DNA from 3 places in the Micromonospora sp. NPDC049529 genome. Region 3 is predicted to be linked to each of the others. Evidence: riboswitches for the same ligand, from Rfam matches in the RefSeq annotation. Region 3 holds a riboswitch; each other region holds the start of a gene.
What was found. Region 3 has a riboswitch for cyclic di-AMP ahead of ACZ6QQ_RS00200 (C39 family peptidase). Riboswitches for the same ligand answer to the same signal wherever they lie in the genome.
Positions count from the first base shown of each region.

Region 1: another riboswitch for cyclic di-AMP. It lies ahead of ACZ6QQ_RS17835 (coiled-coil domain-containing protein); the one in region 3 lies ahead of ACZ6QQ_RS00200 (C39 family peptidase).
Region 2: another riboswitch for cyclic di-AMP. It lies ahead of ACZ6QQ_RS33635 (coiled-coil domain-containing protein); the one in region 3 lies ahead of ACZ6QQ_RS00200 (C39 family peptidase).

Region 1 is NZ_JBVJHT010000009.1:295,579-303,114, reverse strand. It holds gene ACZ6QQ_RS17855 (FAD-dependent monooxygenase) at 85-717, opposite strand; gene ACZ6QQ_RS17850 (FAD-dependent oxidoreductase) at 612-1,148, opposite strand; gene ACZ6QQ_RS17845 (TetR/AcrR family transcriptional regulator) at 1,254-1,826, shown strand; gene ACZ6QQ_RS17840 (hypothetical protein) at 2,107-3,054, shown strand; gene ACZ6QQ_RS17835 (coiled-coil domain-containing protein) at 3,218-4,291, opposite strand; cyclic di-AMP (ydaO/yuaA leader) riboswitch at 4,308-4,438, opposite strand; gene ACZ6QQ_RS17830 (cation diffusion facilitator family transporter) at 4,668-5,588, opposite strand; gene ACZ6QQ_RS17825 (ABC transporter permease) at 5,696-7,536, opposite strand, start outside.
Region 2 is NZ_JBVJHT010000028.1:27,702-35,237, forward strand. It holds gene ACZ6QQ_RS33620 (hypothetical protein) at 1-488, opposite strand, end outside; gene ACZ6QQ_RS33625 (cupredoxin domain-containing protein) at 485-859, opposite strand; gene ACZ6QQ_RS33630 (copper resistance CopC family protein) at 948-1,817, shown strand; cyclic di-AMP (ydaO/yuaA leader) riboswitch at 2,035-2,165, shown strand; gene ACZ6QQ_RS33635 (coiled-coil domain-containing protein) at 2,169-3,179, shown strand; gene ACZ6QQ_RS33640 (MarR family winged helix-turn-helix transcriptional regulator) at 3,316-3,846, shown strand; gene ACZ6QQ_RS33645 (hypothetical protein) at 3,943-4,629, opposite strand; gene manD (D-mannonate dehydratase ManD) at 4,817-6,028, shown strand; gene ACZ6QQ_RS33655 (erythromycin esterase family protein) at 6,063-7,319, opposite strand; gene ACZ6QQ_RS33660 (Gfo/Idh/MocA family protein) at 7,399-7,536, opposite strand, start outside.
Region 3 is NZ_JBVJHT010000001.1:37,606-45,141, reverse strand. It holds gene ACZ6QQ_RS00215 (serine hydrolase domain-containing protein) at 1-335, shown strand, start outside; gene ACZ6QQ_RS00210 (hypothetical protein) at 508-735, opposite strand; gene ACZ6QQ_RS00205 (hypothetical protein) at 732-893, opposite strand; gene ACZ6QQ_RS00200 (C39 family peptidase) at 1,015-1,860, opposite strand; cyclic di-AMP (ydaO/yuaA leader) riboswitch at 2,281-2,424, opposite strand; gene ACZ6QQ_RS00195 (YbhB/YbcL family Raf kinase inhibitor-like protein) at 3,142-3,681, shown strand; gene ACZ6QQ_RS00190 (class I SAM-dependent methyltransferase) at 3,754-4,482, opposite strand; gene ACZ6QQ_RS00185 (DUF6311 domain-containing protein) at 4,699-6,531, shown strand; gene ACZ6QQ_RS00180 (IucA/IucC family C-terminal-domain containing protein) at 6,563-7,345, opposite strand.

The DNA of each region.
Region 1 (7,536 bases), on a different contig from region 3:
TCTAATAACAGACTTATGCTGCGTGCTGCGTGCTGCGTTCTGCCTGCTGCCTGCGCTGTTTTGTCGCTGCTGTCGGTGGCCGGGTCAGGCGGGTGGACCGAAGGCCAGGGCGAGGCGTACCGCGGCGTCGCGTACCGGGGTGAACCGTCGCGCCTGGGCGACCCGCCCGACCCGGTGCGAGAGCCGGACCAACCGCTGGGTGGGCCGACGCCGCCGGTTGTCGTACTCGGCCAGACCGGCGGCGATCGAGGTGGCGCCGGCCAGGCAGTGCCCGAGCGTCACCGCGTCGACCAGCGCCTCGCCGGCACCCCGGCCGAGGTCCGGCGTCATCGCGTGCGCCGCGTCGCCGGTCAGGACGACGTTGCCGTCGACGTAGCTGGGCAGTGGCTGCGCCAGCTGGTAGAGGTCGTGCCGCAGGATGTCCGCCGGCCGCAGCCGGCTCAACACCTGCCGTACGCCCTCGTGCCAGTCACCGAACCGGGCCCGCAGCGCCGCCAGCTCGCCCTCCGGTGAGTGTCCGCCGGGCGGGGTGAGCGCGGTGGCGTACCAGTTGGTCCGGCCGTCCTCGCGCGGCGTGATGCCGAACCGCTGCCCCCGGCCCCAGGTCTCGCTCACCGTGTCGGTCGCCCCGGCCACGGTGCCCCGCCAGGCGGTGGCCCCGACATAACGCGCCTTGCTGTCAACCCCGAAGATCGCCGTACGGGTGCGGCTGAACACCCCGTCGGCCGCCACCACCATGTCGAACCCGTCCGGTACGCCGCGAGATCGGTCACCGGGCTGTCGAAGCTGATGGTGCCGGGAGCAATCGCGTCGGCGAGCAGCCCGAGCAGTGCCGGTCGGGAGATCAGGTGCACCGAGTCGCCGGTACGGCGGGCGATCGCGTTCACGTCCAACCGGGCGATCCGGCTGCCGTCCGGGCGCAGGAAGGTGCCGCCGCGTTGCCGGGCGCCGAGGGTGCGTACGTCATCGCCGAGGCCGAGGGTGTCGAGGGCACGCAGCGATTCCGGCCACATGCCGAGCGCGGTGCCGGAGCCGCCGAGGGCGGACGCCTTCTCGAAGACCCGTACCGTCCAGCCGGCCCGTTGCAACACGATCGCTGTCGCCAGTCCGCCGATGCCGCCGCCGATGATGCCCGCTCGTCTGGTCATGAGCGGACCGTACTACGCCTGTAGTGAAGTGTCACTACGGCTGTAGTGAAACCGACGAGGGTTGGGGTGAATCCGACTACGGACGTAGTTCGCTAGGGTGAGCGGATGTCGTCCCGGCTGGACCAGCTCACCGACGCCGCGGTCCGGGTGCTCGGGGAACAGGGTCTGCGCCACCTCACCCACCGTGCCGTGGACGCCGAGGCCGGGCTGCCGGCCGGCTCCGCGTCCAACCACTTCCGTACCCGGGACGCGCTGCTCGGCGGCGTGGTCGCGCGGCTGGCCGCGTTGGACCGGGCGGACTGGCAGCGGATGACCGGTCCGGGGCATCCGGCCGGTCTCGACGAGCTGGCCCGGTTGCTCGCCGAGTTCGTCCGCACCGCGGTCGGTCCCGCCCGGCCCCGTACGGTCGCCCGCCTCGCCCTCTGCCTCGACGCCGCGGTACGGACCGAGTTGCAGGCCGATCTCGGGCAGGGCAACGCGGAACTGGTCCGCTGGGGAGCGCCCTGGCTGCGTGCGGTCGGCTCACCCGACCCGGAACGGCACTGCCGGATGATGCTGGACCACATGGACGGTGTGATCATGCACCAGCTCGCCTTCCCCGACCCGGACTTCGACCCCACCCCCGGCCTGCGCCTCCTGCTCGGCGCGATCGCCACCGCGCCCCGTACCCCCGCCTGACCCGTTCCGGTCGCCGCCCGACCACCGCGTCCCGCCGGGCAGCGGCCCACCGCCACCGCCGGTACGGATCTTCCCGGTCGAGTTTCTGTTGCGCCGCCGCTCCCCACGGGTCTCCTGATCGGGAGGGCCGTTGGTCCTCCTCCCGGCCCGGCCGACCCCGGCCGACCCGGCCGAGCCCCGGTCGGCACCACCGACGGGGCGTCCAGGATCGGAACCCGAGCGAGCGGAGGAACCACCATGCCGGTTTCGAGGCCCGCCGGTCCGGTCGGTCCGGTGCACCATGCCTGACCTCCGGACGACCGGCCGCCACACCGCCGACCTCGCACCCGCCGACCTCGCCCTGATCGACCCCGCACCGGTCGCCCAAGAGCCGGTCGTCCAGGAGCCACTCGCCCACGAGCCGGTGCCCGGACGGGAGGCCGCCTTCCCCCGACAGCGAACCGGACACCACACCACCCCACCCGGCCGGCACCCCACTCCGCCGCCCCGAGCCACCGACCTCCACCGGCCCCGCCCGCTGCCCCCCGACCCGTCGAACCGTCCGCTGCCCCGCGCTGCTTCGAGCCGTCCGTTGCGGCCCGATCCGTCGAGCCGCCCGTTGCCCCGCGCTGCTTCGAGCCGCCCGCTGCGCCCCGATCCGTCGAACCGCCCGCTCCGGCCCGACCCGTCGAGCGGGCAGCCGGTCGTGGGTCGGCGCGGCGGTCACCGGCGCCCCGCCGGTCGCGCGGCGCGGTTCGGTCCGATCGTCGCGGTCGGTGTCGGCTGGCTGGTCGTGGTGCTCATCGCACCGCACCTCACCGTCGGGCCGGGCTGGCGGTCGTTCGCGCTCTTCTGCCACCTGACCTGTCTCGTGGTGGGCTTCGGGGCCGTACTCACCGTGGACTGGTTCAGTCTGCGTTGGCTTCTGCGCCGGGAACGGCTCGGCACCGTACTGGGCATGGCGAAGGGGGCGCACCAGTTGATCTGGCTCGGGCTGTTGGGCCTGGTCGCGAGCGGTGCACTACTGCGCCCGGACACCTCGTCCGGGCTGGTGCAGATCAAGTTGCTCGCCGTACTCGCGGTGGGGATCAACGGGCTGTTCCTGGGCCGCGTACGCGATCGCCTGGCCGGCCTCGGCGACGCCCCCGCCCCCTGGTACCGGCTACTCCCCGGCGCCCTCGCCGCGACGGTCTCCCAACTCGGCTGGTGGACCGCCACCCTCATCGGCTTCTGGAACTCCACCCCCTAACCCCGCGCCCCCACCACACCCCACGCCGCCGATCTAGGGCAGATGGGGGCTACTTGATCTCTGCGTACACGTATTTGCCCTAGATCGGCGGGGTGGGGGGCGGGGGGCGAGGGGCGAGGGGTGGGGGCGGGGTGGGGGCGGGGTGGGGGGCGCGGGGGAGGGGTTAGTTCATGGAGAGGTGGACGTGGTTGGTGTGGTCGCTGGAGGGGTCGCCGCCGCCGTTGTAGGCCTTCCAGCCGCTGCCGGGTAGCCAGATCTGCTTGAACCAGATCACGTAGAGCACACCGAGGCGGCTGGCGTTCTTGACGTAGTACGCCGCCAGGTTGTTGCCGTACGTCTTGTCACCGCCGGTGGCGACTCCGCCGAAGCCGCTCTTCTGCGCCGCGAAGTCACAGGCCCGGCCCTTCGGGTGCTCGCCCGAGCCGCCGCTGCGGAAACAGGAGACGAAGCGGGTGAAGCCGGCCGCCTTGGCCTGGTTCATCGCGTTGAGGGTGCGCGGGGTGATGCAACCGGTGGTGGTCGGGTCGTTGACGCTGCACGACTCCTTCGGCCACGAGCCGTCCGAGTTGCGGGGCGCCGGCTTGGCCGAGGGGGAGGTGGTGCTGGCGGTGACGCCGGGGCTGGAGCCGCCGCTGCCGGCCGCCGCCAACGCCCGTTCGGCCTGCTGCTTGCGCTTGGCCATGATGTCGAGCTGCTTGCGTTGCTCGCGTACCTCGTTGTCGATCGCGGCCTTGGCCCGGGCCTCCTGGTCCCGTACCGCGATCAGGTCGCGCAGTTGGCGGTCCTCGTTGGCGGCGACCGTGCCCAGGGACGAGGCGCGGTCCAGGAAGCCGTCCGGTGAGTCGCTGTTGAGCAGGGCGGTGAGGGGTCCCAGTCGGCCGGTGCGGTACGCCATGCCGGCGAGTTCACCGACGGTCTGGGACCGGGTGGCCAGTTCGGCCTCCAGGGTGACCAGGTGGGCGGCGAGTTGCTGCTGCCGCTTGGTGGAGTTCTCCAGTGCCGCCTGGGCGTCGAGGTAGCCCTTGGCCGCGACGTCGAGCTGCTCTCGCAGGCTGGCGCTGCCGCCCTCGTCGTCGGTGCCGCCGGGAGCGGCGCCGAGCACGCCGGGAGCGGCGGCGATCGGGGTGGGGGAGGCCACTGCGGCGGCACCGGGGGTGATCAGCCCGGCCAGCAGGGTGAGGGTGATCGCGATCGCGAACCGGGCCGCGCGCGGATAGCGGGGTCGTACGGGTGCCAACAATGGCATTCGGTGCACGTCCTTCCGTCAGCCGCCGACCGGGTTAGCTGACGGGTTCGGGACGGAAGATCCCTACCGCTGACGCGGATGCACCCCAATGACGCGATGGTTCCCCGGCTCGCACGTGCGATTAGGCGACGGTCACCGCAGGCGCCGGAGGGCGCCGCCCGGCGGAGACCGGAGCCGAGCCTACCGGCCGGGTCCAGTACGGACAGTGTTGGCTCGTCGAAGGATCAAAGCGAATCGAAGTGATATGCCGGATATAACCATAAAAGATCACCCGGTCGGGGGACAAAAATTAAGGACCAGGTAAGCGAAGAGTGGTCGCGTTGCGGTGCCCGGTAAGGGGCGATCGCCCCGGTGGCACCTAACTGGATCACCAGTCGGTGGGGCCGCAACCCTCGGTCGTGCTGCCCGGTTCGACCTGGAGGGTGGCGTGCGCGATGTCGAAGTCGTCGTGCAGCGCCCCACGGGCGGCGGCGAGCACCGCGCCGACCTCGGCGCCGGCCGACAGGGTGAGATGCGCCGAGGCGACCTCCATCCCCGAGGTGAGGGTCCAGACGTGCAGGTCGTGCACGTTGGCGACACCGGGTACGGCACAGAGTCGGGCCGCCACCGTGGGTACGTCGAGGTGCTCCGGCGCGGCCTGCACCAGGATCCGGATCGCGGCTCGGGCCAGTCGCCACGTCCGGGGCAGGATGAACACGCCGATCGCGACCGCGACCAGCGGGTCGGCCCACCACCAGCCGGTGTTCGCGATCACCAGGGCGGCGACGATGACCCCGGCCGAGCCGAGCATGTCGCCGAGTGCCTCCAGGTAGGCGCCGCGCAGGTTGATGCTCTCCCGCGCCCCGGTGCGCAGCAGCCCGAAGGCGACCAGGTTGGCCAGCAGGCCCACGATGGCGACCACCAGCACCGGCCCGGCCAGCACGGTCGGCGGGTGCTCCTGGCCGAACCGGCGGGCCGCCTCGACCAGCACGTAGATCGCGACGCCGAAGAGCAGCACCGCGTTGGCCAGTGCCGCGAGCACCTCCAGCCGGTAGAGGCCGAAGGTCCGCTGCGGGTCGTCGGCCGCCCGCCGGGTCGCGGTCATCGCGGCCAGCGCCATGCCGATCCCGAGTACGTCGGTGAACATGTGCCCGGCGTCGGAGAGCAGGGCGAGCGAGTCGGTGGTCAGCGCGGCGACCGCCTCGACGATCATGACGACGACGAGCAGACCGAAGGCGGACCAGAGCCGCCCCCGGTGCCGCTCGACGGCGCGCATCGCCTGCGCGCCGTGGTCATGACCAGCGCCCACGCACACACCCTCCGTCGCCCGTGCCGCTACGACCTAACATATGCTGATATCGCAATATGTGCCAGCAGGTTGGACCGGGTCGAACCGGACAGGCACCGGGTGGGTCCTCAGCCCTCGTTCGCCATCGCCGCCACGATCGGGGCCCGGCCGGCCCGACGGGCCGGCAGCAGCCCGGCCAGGACCGCCGCGCCGCAGGCCAGGCCCGCGCAGAGGGTCAACTGCCCCACCGGTACGACCGGCAGCCCGTGTCCGTAGCTGCTGATCAGCCCGAGCGCGGCGGTCCAGCCGACGCCCACCCCCAGGGCGATCCCGGCCAGCGCGCCGACCAGGGCGATCAGCGCCGCCTCGACCAGCAGCATCCGACCGAGCTGCCGCCGGGACAGCCCCAGTGCCCGGAGCGTGGCCGACTCCCGGGTGCGCTCGAAGACCGACAGCGAGAGCGTGTTGCTGATCCCGAAGAGCGCGATCAGCACCGACATGCCGAGCAGTGCGGCGAAGATGCCGAGCAACTCGTCCAGCGAGGCCGACAACGCGTCCGCCTGGTCGGCCGCGCTGCTCAGGCGGACCACCGGGTAGGCGCGCAGCAGCCCGTCGAGGGCCTGCCGGCCGGCTGCCGTACCGACGCCGGGGGCCAGGTCGATCAGCAACTGGTTCGGCCCGCCCGGCCCGTACGCTGTGGTGAACCGGCTCCAGTCGACCAGCGCCGCACCGCCGGTCGGGGCGTCGTCGTAGAGCGCGACCACCACCAACGATCCACCCGCGTCGGTGCCGCTCGGGTCGGCGGGCAGGCCGAGCGGGAACGGGTCACCCAGGCCGATGTCGCGGGCCTGCGCCACCCGCCGGCTCACCGCCACCGTGCCCGGCCCCAGCTCGGCCAGGTCCCCCTCGGTCACCTCGGGGCGGATCGGCCCACGCAACTGCTCCGGCGGCACCGACCAGACCCGAACCTGCGGGTCCGCCGGAGCCGGTGCCAGCCGCACCTCGGCCACCGTCGCGAACGCCGGGTCGGCCCGGAGTACGCCGGCCAGCTCCGCCGGCAGCGCGCCCCGGGTCACTCCCGGCGTGCCGTCGATCCGGGCCCGGTCCAGCACGAAGTCCACCGGGAAGTTCTCGGTCAGCTCCCGCCCGGTCTGGTCCCGCGCGGTCTCCAGCAGCACCGCGAACATCGACATCAGTGCCACCCCGACGGTCAGCGCCATGGTGGTCGCGGCGGCCCGGCGCGGGTTGCGCCGCGCGTTCGCCACCGCCAGCCGGGCCACCGGTCCGAACAGCCGGGCCGGCAGCCACCCCAGTACGCCGACCGCGCGCGGGACCAGCAGCGGCGCCGCCACCACCGTCCCGAGGAAGACGATCATCCCGCCGCCGAGCACCAGCGGCAGCCCCGGAAAGGCCAGCGGCACCCCGACCACGATCGCCAGCAGACCCGCCCCGGCCAGCCCGGCGGCGACCAGCAGCCGGACCCGGACCGGGCGACCGGTCGACCCGGCCAACTCGGCGGAGGCGCTGCCGTGCAGCGCGGCCAGCGGCGGCACCCGCCCCGCGCCCAGCGCCGGTACGAGCGCCGCCAGCACCGCCACCAGCGTGCCGAAGCCGATCGCCACCGCCACGGTCGGCCAGCGCACCACCGGCGCGTGCAGCGGGATGTCGGTGGCGACGAGTTCCCGCCCCCAGATCAGCCCGTAGCCGACCAGCAGGCTCATCGCCAGCCCGCCCAACGAGGCCAGTACGCCCAGCGCCAGCGCCTCCAGCAGCACCGCGATCCCGACCTGCCGGCGGGAGGCGCCGACGCAGCGCAGCAGGCTCAGCTCGCGTACCCGCTGGGCGGCCAGGATGGCGAAGGTGTTGTAGATGACGAACGCCGACACGGTCAGCGAGACCAGCCCGAATCCGATCAGCACGGCGAGGAAGCCGTCGACGTACTTGCCGGCCTGCTCGGCGAGCTGCCGTC
Region 2 (7,536 bases), on a different contig from region 3:
ACCGCCGCCGGCCAGTAACCCAGCCTCGGCGGCAGCGGCAGAAAGCCCCGGCGCGGATCCCGCCGGCCGATCGCGGCAGCCAGCAGATAGACCGTACGCAGCGGATTCAGCGCCCGCCACACCGGTCCGAAGAGCAGCGAGGCGGGCACCAGCCCGACCCAGAAGACCACGTAGAACAGGCCGGCGGTGGGGTTGCGGTCGACGTCCGGCCCGAAGAAGAGTCCGATCGCGAAGTACGCCGCCAGTACCAGTCCCAGGCAGCGCAGCGCCCACCGCCACCCGGCCGAGTCGACCAACCGGCCGACCCGCTCCGGCAGCGGCCGTCCCGCCTCCGGGTCGCCCAGCCTCGGCTCCCGCCACCACGCGCCCAGCACGACGAACGAGATGACCAGGGCGAGCGCGGCACCGGTCACCGCGTACGCGAACGGGATGGGCAGGTCCTGCCGCCCGCCGACCCCGTGGGCGAGCAGCTCGGGGACCGTCCTCATCGGACCAGTAGCTGGAACAGCAGCAGCTCGGTCTCGTGCGTCTCGACCTCGAACATGCCGTCCCGGTCCGCCACGAACTCGACCGTGGCCGGCTGCCCGGCGGGCAGTTCCGCGCCGACGTCGTACCCGTGCACGTGCACCCGGTCCGGCACGTCGCTGGTCACGGTGATCCGGACCGACTGGCCCTTCGTCGCGTCCACCCGACCGGGCTGCGGATCGGCCCGCCCCTCGGTGATGGTGATGGCCACCTCGACCGGCGCGTCCGGGTCCGCCGGTCCCCCGGTCGAACCGCATCCGGTGCCGGCAACGGTCAGCAGCACCGCACCGCAGAACGCGGCCAGTGCACGACGACGGCCGATAGAGGGCATCATCACCATCTCCCCAGTCAGCCGGTCCCGCGACATCGGGAAGCGACTGTAGCGTCTTGCCGGGCACAGCGGAAGCCACCATGATGGGCCGATGCGATCGCCCCGGCTGCTCACCGTCCGCGCGGCCTGCCGCCTGCTCGCCGTCGTCGTCGTCGCCACGATCGCGCTCGCGGTGGTCGGCTCGCCCGCGTCCGCCCACGGTCAGCTCGCCGTCTCCGACCCGGTTGCCGGGGCCACCCTGTCCCGGCCGACGCAGGTGCTGGAGCTGTACTTCACCGAGGCACCGGCGGCCAACGCGTACTTCACCGTGACCACACCGAGCGGCGTACGCGTCGACGCCGGTTGGCAGCCCGGTCCGGACAAGCGGCTCGACCGCCCGGTCACCGAGCTGAACCTGGTCAACGGCAAGTGGGAGCCGAAGCTCTACCACACCGGATACTCCGCGTTCGTCAAGGTTTCGCACTGGCCGGAGAAGGGCGAGTACACCGCCAGCTACCTCTCGGTGGCCTCCGACAGCGAGCCGGTACGCGGCACGGTCAAGTTCTCCTACGCCGGTACGGCGACCGCCGCGCCGCAGGGCTGGACCGCGCCGACGAACCCCGCCGACCCGGCCCTGCTCGCCGCCGCCGAGAACCCCGAGCGGTCGGCCCCGACGAATCCGGGCACCGGCAGCACCACCGCACCGGCGTCGCCGGATCCGAACGCCGCCGGTGGCACCAACGACGACGGCAGCAGCCCGATGGTCTGGTTGCTGCCGGTGCTGCTCCTCGTCGGCGTGGCGGTCATCGTCGGCCTGACGCTGCGACCGAGACGCACCGCACGGATCAACACCGGTCCGGCGAACCGCCGCCGACCGGTCACCACCGCGGCGGCCAGACGCGCGGCGGCGGCCCGGAAAGCGGCGGGCGGCAACCAGTCGCCGGGAAAGGCGCAGCCGTCGCGCAAACGCGGCAACCGCTGACACCGATCGCCGATCACGCAACGCTGGTCGTCGATCGCTGATTCGACAATCAGCACCATCACCATTACAGCCGGTATCCGGATTAGCCGAAACGGTGAACGATAACCGAAAGTCGTTGTCCCATAACGCTTTTGGCACCCCGATGGACGTGTCCACCAGGACGGATCACACGGTAGGATTCTTCGCGGTCAACGCCAATCGGCGCCAACCGGTGCCGGCGGGACCGTCGCCTAATCGTCCTGGACGAACCGGGGAACCGAGTACGTGGGGTGAATCCGCGACAGCGGTAGGGATCACTTCCATCCCGAACCCGTCAGCTAACCCGGTCGGCGACCAACGGAAGGATCCTGCATGACGGCACCCCTCCGCCGATGGTTCACGCCTGCCCTGGCGCTGGTCACCGCCCTGCTCATGGTGGCACCGCTCTCGGCCACGGCACTGGCCGCGCCGGCCACACCGCCCGGCCCGGTCGAGTCCGACACCCCGCTGCTGAGCGAGGTCCTGGAGGCGACCGGACGTCGCTTCCTCGACGCCAAGGCCGCGCTCGACGCGTCGAAGAAGCGGCAGTCGGTCCTCGCCACCGAGCTCGCGAAGGCCGAGACGCAGATCGAGGAGCTGACCCCCCAGGTCGCCGAGATCGCCGCCCGCTCCTACCGCACCGGCAAGCTCGGCGCCGTGTCGGCACTCCTCAACAGCGCCTCCCCGGACTCGTTCCTCGACCGGGCGGTCGCGCTCGACGAGATGAACGCGGTCAACGACCAGAAGCTGCACGAACTCAACGCCGCCCGTGAGCTGGCCGAACGCGCCAAGGCCCTGGCCGACGCCGAGGTCAAGGAGCAGGAGAAGCAGACGGCGGTGATGGCCCGGCAGAAGCAGGACGCCGAACGCTCACTCGCCCTGGTCGGCGGCAAGAGACTGACCAACGGCTTCGTCGACGCCAACTCACCGGTGGCGAAGGCCGCCCCGCGTACGGCCAGCGGCGGTTGGCCGAAGGAGTCGTGCAGCAAGGACGACCCGACCACCGGGGGCTGCGTCACCCCGCGCACGCTGCACGCGTACAACGAGGTGAAGAAGGCCGGCTTCAACCGGTTCGTCGGCTGTCACCGTAACGGCGGTCCGTTCGAGCACCCGAAGGGTCGCGCCTGCGACTGGTCCCTGTTGAACAGCGGATTCGCCCCCGCACGCAACCAGGACCAGCGCCTCTACGGCAACAACCTGACCGCGTTCCTGGTCCGCAACGCAGACAAGCTCGGCATCCTCTACGTGATCTGGTACAAGCAGATCTGGTTCCCGGCCACCGGCTGGAAGTCGTACAGCGGTGAGAGCGACCACACCGACCACGTACACATGTCCATGCTCTGACCTCGCGCCGGTCGACGTCCGCAGGCCCCCACCCGGTCCCACCACGGCCGGCTCGGGGGCCTGCTCCGTTCGGCCCGGTTCCGGCCGGCCGAGTCGGCGAAGGATGACATGTCATCTTCGGCAGTATCATGGCCGGGTGGCGGCGAACGGGGAACGATGGCTCAGTGATCGGGAGCAGCGTGCCTGGCGTTCCTTCATCACCATGCAGATGGAGTTGCACAGCCGGCTGAATCGCGGACTGCTCGCCGACACCGGCCTCTCCGAGAGCGACTACGCCGTGCTGGTCCACCTCAGCGAGGCGCCCGAGAAGCGGCTGCGGATCTTCCAGCTCCGGACCCACCTCCAGTGGGAGAAGACCCGGCTCACCCACCACCTCGGGCGGATGGCCCGGCGTGGTCTGGTCGAGCGGGAGCCCTGCGCCACCGATCCCCGGGGCGCGTTCATCCGGATCACCGACACCGGCCTGGCGGAGATCACGAGGGCGGCACCGAAACACGTGTCGCACGTACGGCGCTGGGTGGTCGACGTACTCACCCCGGAGCAGCTCGACGTGCTCGCGGAGATCTCCGACATCGTCCGGGCCGGATTCGAGCAGGACACCGAACCGGAGCCCTGCGACACCGAGGCGGACCCGTGCGACGCGGAGCCCGCGCACTACGACGACTGAGGCCGGACCGCGACGGGACCGGCACGGGTGAGGCCGGCCCCAGGACGGGACCGGCCTCGGATCGAGGCAGCCGGGTGACACCGGACCGCCGTCGGGTCAGGCGCGGTTGAGCACCCAGGTCAGACCGCCGGCATCCTTCGGGGTCAGGGTCAACGTGTTCCCACCGCACTGGTAACGGCCCTCGCCGAGCAGCGGCTGGATGTCGACCACGTCGCCGGTACGGCTGGCACCGTCGCCGACGTACTCGGAGATCTTGACGTTCTCGAAGAGCGTGGCCGGCGTCGGCTCGGTCAACGTCACGGTGACGCGGGTGTCGCCCCACTGCAACGGCGGTACGGGCGCCCAGTCACCGGTGGTGCCGCCACCGGCGCCGGTGCTGACCGTGCCGCTGGCCTTTCCGGCGTAGCTGAACGTGCCGGCGATCCTGGCGTCACCGAGCTGCGCCTTGAAGGTCACCGGCTTCATCGCGGCGAAGTCGACCGTGGTCGCGCCGGTCGGGCCGACCTTGACCAGCACCCCGTCCCCGCCGCTGATGCTGGCGCTGGCCAGCGTCCCGCCGGCCTGCCCCGCGGCCGAGGCGGTACGCCAGTCCCCGGTCACGCAGGACGCCACCGGACCGCCGGTCGCCGGTGCGGCGCTGGCGCTGCCGGACGGCGCCACGGTGCCGGTGCCGCCGGACGGGCTCGGTGTGGCCAGACCGACGCCGCTGCCCTCGGTGCAGCCGCTCGCGGCCAGGCCCAGTCCGGCCAGGGTCGCCACCGCCACTATCGCCGACCTACGCATGTGTCCTCCTTGAGTCGTCCGTGGCCGCTACCTGTCGCGCCGATCGCGGGGGCGCCACGGGATCCGCCCACCGCTCCTGCTACCCCGAACCGGACATCGACCAAACCGAAGGCAATACGCTGCCCTGGAGGACCACCACCCCACCGGAGCCGCCACCGCCCTCGCCCGTCCCCTCGGAAGGCACCCCATGAAGATCATTGCCGCCGACGTCTTCGTCACCTGTCCCGGCCGCAACTACGTCACCCTGAAGATCACCACCGACGACGGGCTGGTCGGGTACGGCGACGCCACCCTCAACGGCCGTGAGCTCTCCGTCGCGTCGTACCTGCGGGACCATCTCGTGCCGCTGCTGGTCGGGCGGGACGCGGCACGGATCTCCGACACCTGGCAGTACCTGTACCGGGGCGCCTACTGGCGGCGGGGTCCGGTCACGATGACCGCCATCGGCGCCGTCGACGTGGCCCTCTGGGACATCAAGGGCAAGGCCGCCGGTCTGCCGGTCTACCAGCTGCTCGGCGGCGCGGCCCGGGACGGTGTCACGGTCTACGGGCACGCCAGCGGCGCCGGGATCGAGGAGGCGGTGGCCGACGTGGCCCGCTTCCTGGAGGCCGGCTACCGGGCGGTCCGGGTCCAGTCCGCGATCCCCGGACTCACCTCGACCTACGGCATCCGGGTCGGCGGCGGGCTGACCTACGAACCGGCCGCGCACGACCGGCCGGCCGAGGACGTCTGGGACACCGCCGCCTACCTCGACTTCGTGCCGAAGCTCGTCGCCGCCACCCGCGACCAGCTCGGTTACGGCTTCCACCTGCTGCACGACGTGCACCACCGGCTCACCCCGATCGAGGCGGCCCGGCTGGGGCGGTCGCTGGAGCCGTACCGGATGTTCTGGATCGAGGACAGCACGCCGGCCGAGGACCAGTCGGCGTTCCGGCTGATCCGGCAGCACACCGTCACCCCGCTGGCGGTCGGCGAGGTCTTCAACACCATCTGGGACTGCAAGGACCTGATCGCCGAACGCCTGATCGACTACATCCGTACGTCGGTGCCGCACACGGGTGGGATCACCCACACCAAACGGGTCTTCGACTTCGCCGACACCTACGGGGTGAAGTCCGGGTCGCACGGTGCCGGGGACATCTCCCCGATCGGCATCGCCGCCGCGCTGCACCTCGACCTGACCATCCCCAACTTCGGCATCCAGGAGTACATGGACCACCTCGACCCGGCCGGTGAGGTGTTCCAGGCCGGCTACCGGTTCGACGACGGGATGCTGCACCTCGGCGACGAGCCGGGCATCGGGGTCCGGTTCGACGAGCAGGCCGCCGCGCGGTACCCGTACACGCCGAGGTACCTGCCGGTGAACCGGCTCACCGACGGCTCGATGCACGACTGGTGACGACCGGCCGCCGCCGGGCCGCGCGGGGTCGCCCTCAGAGCCCGGCCGGGTACGTCTCCAGCTCGCCCGGCTCCGCGAAGGCCTGCAACTCGTGTACGGCGGTGGTCTGGTCGCACCAGATGAACCCGTCGTACCGGTCGGCCAGCCGGGTCGGGACGTAGTTGCCCCACTCCTCGAACGACGGGTCGTAGACGACCCCGATCGCCCGGTGGTCGGCCGGCTCGTTCAGCCACTGCGGGCGGTCGCCGTGGGAGAGCACCAGCAGCGCCCGTTCGGGCAGCATGCCGTGCAGCCGGTCCTCCAGCGAGCCGGGGCGGGCCGGCGGCACGGTCATGATCTCGGCCGGTGCTCCCCAGCGGGGCGCGGCGACCACCGTTCCCTGGTAGCCGCCGAAGCCGATCAGGGCCACCGCGTCGTCCCCGTGCCGCTCGCGGGCCAGCTGACCAATGTTGATCATGCCGGCGTCGGCCATGTCGGTGGCCCGTGCGTCACCGATGTGGGTGTTGTGCGCCCAGACCACCGCGCGGGTGTCCGGGCCGTACCGCTCCAGCAGTCGGTCGAGCGTGTCCGCCATGTGGGTGTCGCGTACGTTCCACGACTGCGGGCCGCCCGCGACCATGGCCCGGTAGTACCGCTCCGCCCCCGCCACCACCTCGGCGTTCTGCCACGCGGCGAACCGGTCCGCCCCGTCGGCGGCGGCGCGGGCGCGGACCGTTGCCAGCAGCCGGATCACCTCGTCCTCGCAGCTGGCCGAGACGAACCGGCTGGCCAGCCCGTACTCCTCGACCTGCTGCCCGTACGGCTCGAAGCAGCGGTACGCCGCCTGCGCGGCGGCCACCGCCGCCGGGTCGTCCTCGCCCAGGTAGTCGAGGATCGCCTGCATCGAGTCCCACAGGCTGTAGACGTCGAGCCCGTGGAAGCCGACCCGCTCCGGTTCCGGCCGGTCGGAGTTCCAGGCGCGCAGCCAGCGGCAGAACCGGGCCACCTCGGCGTTGGCCCACATCCAGGTCGGCCAGCGCTCGAACCGTTCGAGCGCGATCTGCGGGTCGGGGTCGCCGCCCGGTGCGGAGGTCACCGACAGATGCACCCGGTCGCAGTCCGGCCAGTCGCCCTCGACGGCGACGAAGTTGAACCCGCACTCGGCGATCAGCCGCCGGGTCAACTGCTCGCGCAACCGGTAGTAGTCGTACCCGCCGTGGCTCGCCTCGCCCAGCATCACCACCCGGGCGCGGCCGGCGTGGGCCAGTAACGGATCGAAGTCGCCCGGTCCCCCGAGCCGGTGCACCTGCATGTCCGGGCCTACCCGGCCGACCGGGCCACAAACCGCCCGCCGGGCGCCGCGCTCCCCGCCGCGACGGCCGGGCGTCGGCTCAGCCCGGCAGCCGAACGGTACGGCTCTGCCGGCGGGCCGCCTCGGCGGCGTCGAGTACGGCCACCACCTCGCGGCCGAACCGCACGTCACACAGGTTGTCCCGGTTACCCGAGTCGACGTCCTCGACCAACTGGTC
Region 3 (7,536 bases):
CGAAGGGGGTGCACCGGGGCGAGCGGCTGCTGTCGGAGGAGTCGGTCGAGCTGATGACGACCAACCAGCTGACCCCGGCCGAGATCTCCGGCGGCGGGATGATCCTCGGCGGCCGTGGCTGGGGACTCGGCATGGCCGTCGCGGTCGAGCCGGACGAGGTGTCGCCCGTGCCGGGCCGCTACGGCTGGGACGGCGGCTACGGCACCACCTGGTTCAACGACCCCCACCACGGGCTGGTCGCCATGGCCCTGACCCAGACCGGCGACTTCCTCTGGAACGGCGCGACCGACGAGTTCGCCAGGCTCGCGATCGCAGCGGCAGGGGCCGGCCGTTGAGTCAGGGGGTCGACCGTGCCGGTCGCGGCTCGTTGCATGACCGTCTGGCGAGCGCGGAGGATTGGGATTCCTCCGACGTGAACGAACGCATCGCTTCCGAATGTGGCCTGGGCAGCGAAGCCGTCCGGCCAGCGGACAGCGAGTCTGACCCGGGACGCGATGGCGTCGAGTCCTAGCTGACCGACCGGAGGGTTGGCGGGACCGGGTTGCCGACCGGATACTCCGGGTTGCGGCCGGCGCGTACCTCCTGCGCCCAGCGCAGTTGGGCGCAGCCGTCCGGGGTGCAGCAGGCGCAGGTGCCGGGGGCGTAGGACGTACCCCGGCCCTCGTGCTGTGCGAGCGTCATCGCCGCCGCCTCCCAGATCCCGGCCCGGGTCAGCGGTTCGTCGACGCGGCTCATCGGGCGAGCACCTGACCGGCCATGGCCACCACCTGGGCCTTTCGTTCGGAGGGTCGGCGCCCGGTGGCGGCCGACTCGGAGAAGTGACGGGGAGCGGAGCGGGCGACGGGGACTCGCTGGTCGTCGGTGTCCGCCCGATCGGCGAGGTCCATGGTCACGACAGGGACAACGCGCGCGTCCGTGGTTGGTTGTGGCAGGACGGCCACCGTCCCACTGGTACGGACGAACCCCGGGCACCCACCGCAACGGCGGGCACCCGGGGCCGGGGGGAGGGACAGGTCAGGCCGAGTAGCCCCGGGTGGCCATCCAGTTGGCCAGGTCGATCGTGGTCATCCAGTAGGAGCTGACCCCGTTGACGAACGCCGGGTCCGCGATCTGCACGGTCCGTCCGCTGTCGCGGTAGCCGACCACCGTGAGGTAGTGACCCCCGTCGTACGCGTGCCAGCCGCCGTCGACGTCGGTCGCCGAACCGACGATGTTCGCGACGACCGCGTACCCGTTGCTGACCGCGTGGACGACGTCCGCCTGGAGCTGGTCCATCTGGGCCGGGGACGGGGCCCCGGGGATGGCGGTGGTCCGGTAGAAGTCGGTCTTGGCCAGGGCGTTCAGCCCGCGGGTGGTGTCCTCGGCGGAGTTGGTGCCGTTGACCGTGGTGCCGAGCGCGGCGGCGACCTCGTCCTGACTCGGCTGGCGGTCGCGGGCGGTCAGGGCGATCCGGGTGGCTGCCGGGCCGCAGTACCAGCCGTTGATCTGCGCCTCGTAGTCGTAGTCGAGCACCTTCGAGGCGGGCGGGGCGACCTTCTTGGCCGCCTTGGCCGGCGTCGCCGCGGCCTTGGTGGTGGCGGGCGGGGCCGACGACGGCGCCGTCGGTGCCGTCGACGAGGCGCTCGGGGTCGGGGCGGCCGGGGTGGGTGTGACCAGGCTGGGCGCGACCTCGGCGCCGGCCTGGCCACCGAGCCTCTCGGCGACCGCGATGGTGTCGGGGTTGGTCGACGCGGCCGAGCTGCCGCCCTGGGTGAGCATGATGCCGGTGGTGAGACCCACGGCGAGAACGGCGGCGGATACGACACCGGCCCGGTACGGGCTGGCGGTCACGACGCGTCGGAGTTGCTGACGATGCTTCATATAAATCCTCCGCAGATGTGCCGATCTGCGATCGGGGGCACATGAATCGGGATGGCGATCTGTCTCTGCCGGGGGCCGGGTTACGTGCCGTCGTACGCGCTGTCGGCGGGGCGGATTCACCGCCGGCCGTCGGGTCCGGATCGGGGCGTGCGGAACCGCCACCGCCAAGCGGTGGAATGCGTTACCGGATGAACGGCGCCGGCAGAAATACCGCCGGGCGGTTCTGTGCCAATCACCTACCGGTCACGCGCGTCCTCGCGCCACCGACCGCGTACGCGTTCACGCGTCGTCGGTCGTGGGAAGGCCTAGTGGGCTACCTTCGCGGGCTGCACCGCGATGCGGGCGAGCCGGGGCAGGTGGCGGAACTGGCCGGGGGGATCGAGGGTCGGGCCACGGCAGGTACGGCGCTGCACGAGCATGTTCTCCTTCCGATACCGCCTACCGGGTTAGCTGACGGATTCGGGCGGGAAGCACGCCCTACCACGAACCAATGGTTCGCGGATTCACCCCATAACTACTGTGGGTCCCCGGCTCGTTGCATTCACGACTCAGCGGGCCTGTTCCGGTGTCACCCGCGGTGACTAAGGGCCGGACCAGACGGGCTGACGTTACTGGGCCGCTTCCGCTCCTGCCAACCCCAGTTGGCCTGCTTAAACCGTGACCCACGCCGCTTCTTTCCGGCGTACCGACACCTGTTTTGTGATCACGGAGAGTGGTTATTGCCGTAGTGACCAGTTTCGTGGTCGGGGGCGTACCGGCTTATGTCGTACACGTCGAGGGTGTCGGGTTTGCCGGTGCGGCGACCATCTCCACCCGGTGTCCGGATCAGATAATTGTCCGTTGGGCCCACCCGGGCCGGTCCCCTCGTCGCTGCTGCTCGGCCCGCAGTCCCACCACCTCGGTCGACCGGCGCCCGGAGCCCGGTGCGGTCGATCGGCCGATCGCCGGTGCGGCCCGCCCCGCGACCGCGTCGATGGGCAACGGTGTTCGCCACCGGCTGGGGCTCCGACGAAAGCCGCCCGACCGCGCCACCGGAACTCTCCCGAAATGGCGGTGTAATCGGCCGGAGTCGATCAACAAGTGCGACCGGGAAAACGCGGATCCCCAGGATTGCGGCACAAGATGACCGCCGGTGGTGGGCGGGCCGTTTTTCCCCATTCCCGAACCGATCACCGGAACTGTTCCGCCACCCGTACGGATGTTTCGCCTACCGGCGGCGGTAGGTCGGGTCAGACAGGGTACAAAGACACTGAGTCACCCGATCTCTGGAAGGACCTTCCGATGAACCTTGAGCGACCGATCGCACCGGACCCGTACGACCTGCTGCCGCCGGTGCCGGCGTTCACCCTGACCAGTGACGACGTACGCGACGGCGAACCGCTGGGCACCGAGTTCGTCCACTCCAGCCTGGGCGGCGGCGACCTGTCGCCGCACCTCGCCTGGTCCGGGTTCCCGGACGGGACGCGCAGCTTCGCGATCACCTGCTACGACCCGGACGCGCCCACCACGAGCGGCTTCTGGCACTGGATCCTGGTCAACGTCCCGGTGTCGGTCACCCAACTGCCCCGGGGCGCGGGCAAGGCCGGGTCCGTCGAGGGTGGGGCGTTCGCCGTCCGCAACGACTACGGCACCCAGGAGTACGGCGGTGCCGCGCCGCCGGCCGGCGACCACGTGCACCGGTACCTCTTCGCCGTACACGCCCTCGACGTGGAGCAGCTCGACCTCACGCCGGACGCCAGCCCGGCGTACGTCGGCTTCAACCTGACCTTCCACACCCTGGCGCGGGCGGTAATCCGGCCCACGTACCAGGTCGAGGGCTGAGCGGACCGGAGTAAGTGGACGGCCGACACCGGGGACGGGTTGAACGGTGTCGGTCGTCGCTCTCCCGGTCGGTCAGGCCTGCGCCGCGCCGGGCACCCGGGCGACGGCGAAGACCGACTGTCCGAACGGGGGCCGCACGATCTGCTCGGCCGCCTTGGTCACCGGCAGCACCAGGCTGTCGTAGACCTTCACCATCGGGCCTTCCTTCGGCATCAGCCGGAACACGTTCGTCGCCATGTAGTAGCCGATGAGGCCGAGGGCGTTCGCGTAGTGCAGCCGCTCCACGGTCAGCCCCGCATCGGTCAGCGCGGCCCGCATCGTCTTCTTGGTGTAGCGCCGTACGTGCCCGGTGGCGATGTCCGCCGGACCCATGGCGAACTCGAACGCCGGCACGATCAGCACGATCGCACCGCCGGGACGCACCAGGTCCCGCATGCCGCGCAGCGCCCCGACGTGGTCCTCGATGTGTTCGAGCACGTTGTACGAGACCGCCGCGCTGTACTCGCCCTGCTCCGGCTCCGGTTGCGGCAGCAGCATCTGCCGTACCTCGACGTTGGACTCGCCGGCGAGTCGCTCCTTCAGTGCCACCAGCCGATCGGGGTCGGCCTCGGTGGCGGTGAACCTGGGGAAGTGCGGCGCCCACTCAAGCACGTAGTCACCGAGGCCACTGCCGATCTCGATCGGGTTGTCCCCCAGGTACGGCAGCGCCAGCTCAACAAACCATCGGCGGTGGTTCACGGCGGTCGCGAGACCCTCGAGTACCTCGGACTGAACTCGCTGATCCCCAGTGATTTCTGCCATGCGTCGATTCCTCGCGATCTGAAACTCGACCTGCACCCTGGACCGACAGAGTGAACCATCTACGACGACCGTAGGGAAATTGAGGCATCGGCGTGGCACGAACGGATTGTTCGGTTGATCCGTCCCGTCCGGCTTCCGGACGTTCAGGCACAGAGCGCGCTGATGCCCGTGATCGAGCCCGGCCCTCCGGTACCCTCCGATACTCTCCGAACAGATATGACTACCTCTCGTCCGGACACCGCCGACCTACCGAAGGAGCCCGCACCGGAACCGCCCCCGGCACCCATGATTCCGCGCCCGCCCCGGCGCGGTCCACTGCCGGACATCGCCGCGGTGCTGAGCTACTTCGGACTGGCCGTCTGGATCACCTCCGGGCTCTGGCTCCGGCCCCGGTCCGGGATCCGAGACAACGAAGCCGACCAGGCGTTCTTCGAGTGGATGATGGCCCACGGCGCGCGGGTGCTGACCCGGCTCGACTACCCCTTCCTCTCCGACCGGATGAACGTGCCCGACGGCGTCAACATCATGGCGAACACCTCCGTACTCGGCGTCTCGCTGCCGCTGACCCCGGTGACGCTGCTGTGGGGGCCACGGGCCGCCTTTGTTGTCTTCCTCACAGGAGCACTCGCCGCCACCGGGGTCTGCTGGTACCTCGTCCTCTCCCGGCACCTCGTGCACAGCCGTACGGCCGCCTGGGTCGGCGCCCTGTTCTGCGCGTACGCCCCGGCGATGGTGTCGCACGCGAACGGTCACCCGAACATCGTCGGCCAGTTTCTCGTACCGCTGATCGTCTGGCGGGTGCTGCGGCTGCGCCAGCCCGGCCGTTGGGTCCGCAACGGGGTGCTGCTCGGCCTCCTGATCCTCTGGCAGGGCTTCATCAACCTGGAGATCCTGTTGATGACCGCCGTCGGGCTCGGGATCGTGCTGGCCGTCATGGTCGTCCGGCGCCCCGGACTGCGGCGCGACGCGAGGGCGTTCCTGGCCGGACTCGGCGTCGCCGCTTCGGTGGCGGTGCTGCTGCTCGGCTACCCGCTCTACGTACAGCTCTTCGGGCCGCAGGCGTACTCCGGGCTGTCCCGGACGATCCGCGCGTACGGCGCCGACCTCGCCTCCTTCGTGACCTTCTCCGGGCAGTCGCTCGCCGGTGACCCGGCCACCGCCCAACCCCTGGCACAGAACCCGAGCGAGCAGAACGCGTTCTTCGGCTGGCCGCTGGTCGTACTCGTGGTGGCCCTGGTCTGGTGGATGCGGCGCCGCGCGGTGGTGCTCGGTCTGGCCGCCGCGGGTCTGATCTTCGCGATCATGTCGCTCGGCCCACGGGTCCGCTGGCACGGTCGCAACACCGGCATAGCGGCGCCCTGGGCGGTGCTCGGGGACGTCCCGCTGCTCGACTCGGCGGTGCCGACCCGGTGGGCGCTGGCGCTCGCCCCGATCATCGGGGTGCTGCTCGCCCTCGGCATCGCGCATGCCGGCGTGCTCGCCCGGCGGCACCCCGGTGCGGCCGGGTCGATCCGGTTCGCGACGGTCACCATCCTGGTGATGGCGCTGCTGCCGCTCGCGCCCCTGCCGATCCCGGTGCAACGGCAACCGCCGACCCCCGCGTTCGTCACCGCCGGCACCTGGCGGCAGTACGTCACCGGCGGGCGGAGCGTCGTCGCGCTGCCACTGCCCGCCTCCACCTACCCGGACCCGCTGCGCTGGTCCGCCGAGACCGGTCTGGACCTGCCGCTGGCCCGGGGCTACTTCCTGGGGCCGGACACCCGTCCCGGACGGCCGGAGGGTCGGGTGGCGCTCTTCTCCGCACCCCCGACACCCACCAGCCGGTACTTCGACGCGATCAGCCGTACCGGTCTGGTGCCGAGGGTCGACGCGGCGCGGCGTACGGACGCGCTGCGGGACCTGCGGTCCTGGCGGGCCGGCGTGGTCATCCTCGCCCCGCAGCGGCGGGCCGACGCGCTGCGCGCCGGCATGACGGCGCTGACCGGCGTCGAGCCGACGACCAGCGGCGGAGTCTGGATCTGGGACGTCCGCCCACTGCTGTACGGCTGAACCGAGCAGTCTGCCGCCCGCACCACCGCGCTCAGTGCGAGCGGATGCAGCAGCCCTTGCAGATGCGCGGCTGCGGCAGGGTGAAGGCCAGGCAGCAGGTCTTGCGCTGCACGGTCGGCTCGCCGGCCGGACCGGGCACCAGGTCGACCAGGTCGTCGAGGTCGAGCGCGGAGAGCAGCGTCCGGACGTTCTCCTCGGACGCGCCGGGCAGTCCGTCCGCGGCCCGCAGGACGCCGTACGCGACCCCGGAGGCGACCGAGCCGAGCAGCGTACGGGCGCCCACCCGGACCTGGGCGACGATCGCGTCGAGCAGCGGGGTCAGGTGTTCGTCGAGCAGCGAGGCGCGCAGCGCGCGGAGCAGTTCGGTCTCGTCGGGGAGCACCCGCACCTCGGGCAGCCCGCCGAGCGCCAGCGGGTCGGAGGCGAGCACCGCCACCGTGGTCGACCGGCGCAGCCCCAGGGTCACCGCCGCCCGGTCCGGGTCGATCTGGACCAGTACGTCCGATGCCCGCAGCAGCGGAACCCGGCGGGCCGAGGCCCAGCCGACGACGACCGGCAGCGCCAACCAGTAGGTGTAGGCCTTCCAGAGCAGCGCGGCGGCGGCGTGCGGGGTGGCCTGCCAGGAGCGCTGCGCGGCGGTCAGCAGGTCGGGCAGTTGACCGCCGGTGATCAGATCGGTGGCGGGCACCCAGCCCCGTTCGTCGTCGACGAACAGTCCGGGGATGAGCCCCGGTAGGTCGTCGGTGCCGAACATCTGCCGCAGCGTCGCGTTCACGGGTGCGAGCGGGGCGGCCGCGTACGCCCGCCCGTCGATCACGGCGGTCACCGGGCGTTACCGATCCGGTGCGTCGGCACGGCGCTGGCACATTCCTGCCGGACGCGGAAGGTCCCCAGGTCAGCATGGCTGAGCGGCCGCGTTCGCCGTGCTGTCACCGCTGTCACCGCACCCGCCCTTCAGTCACCGTGCCGGACGCCACGTTAGCACTAAGGGAAGCCTAACCACAT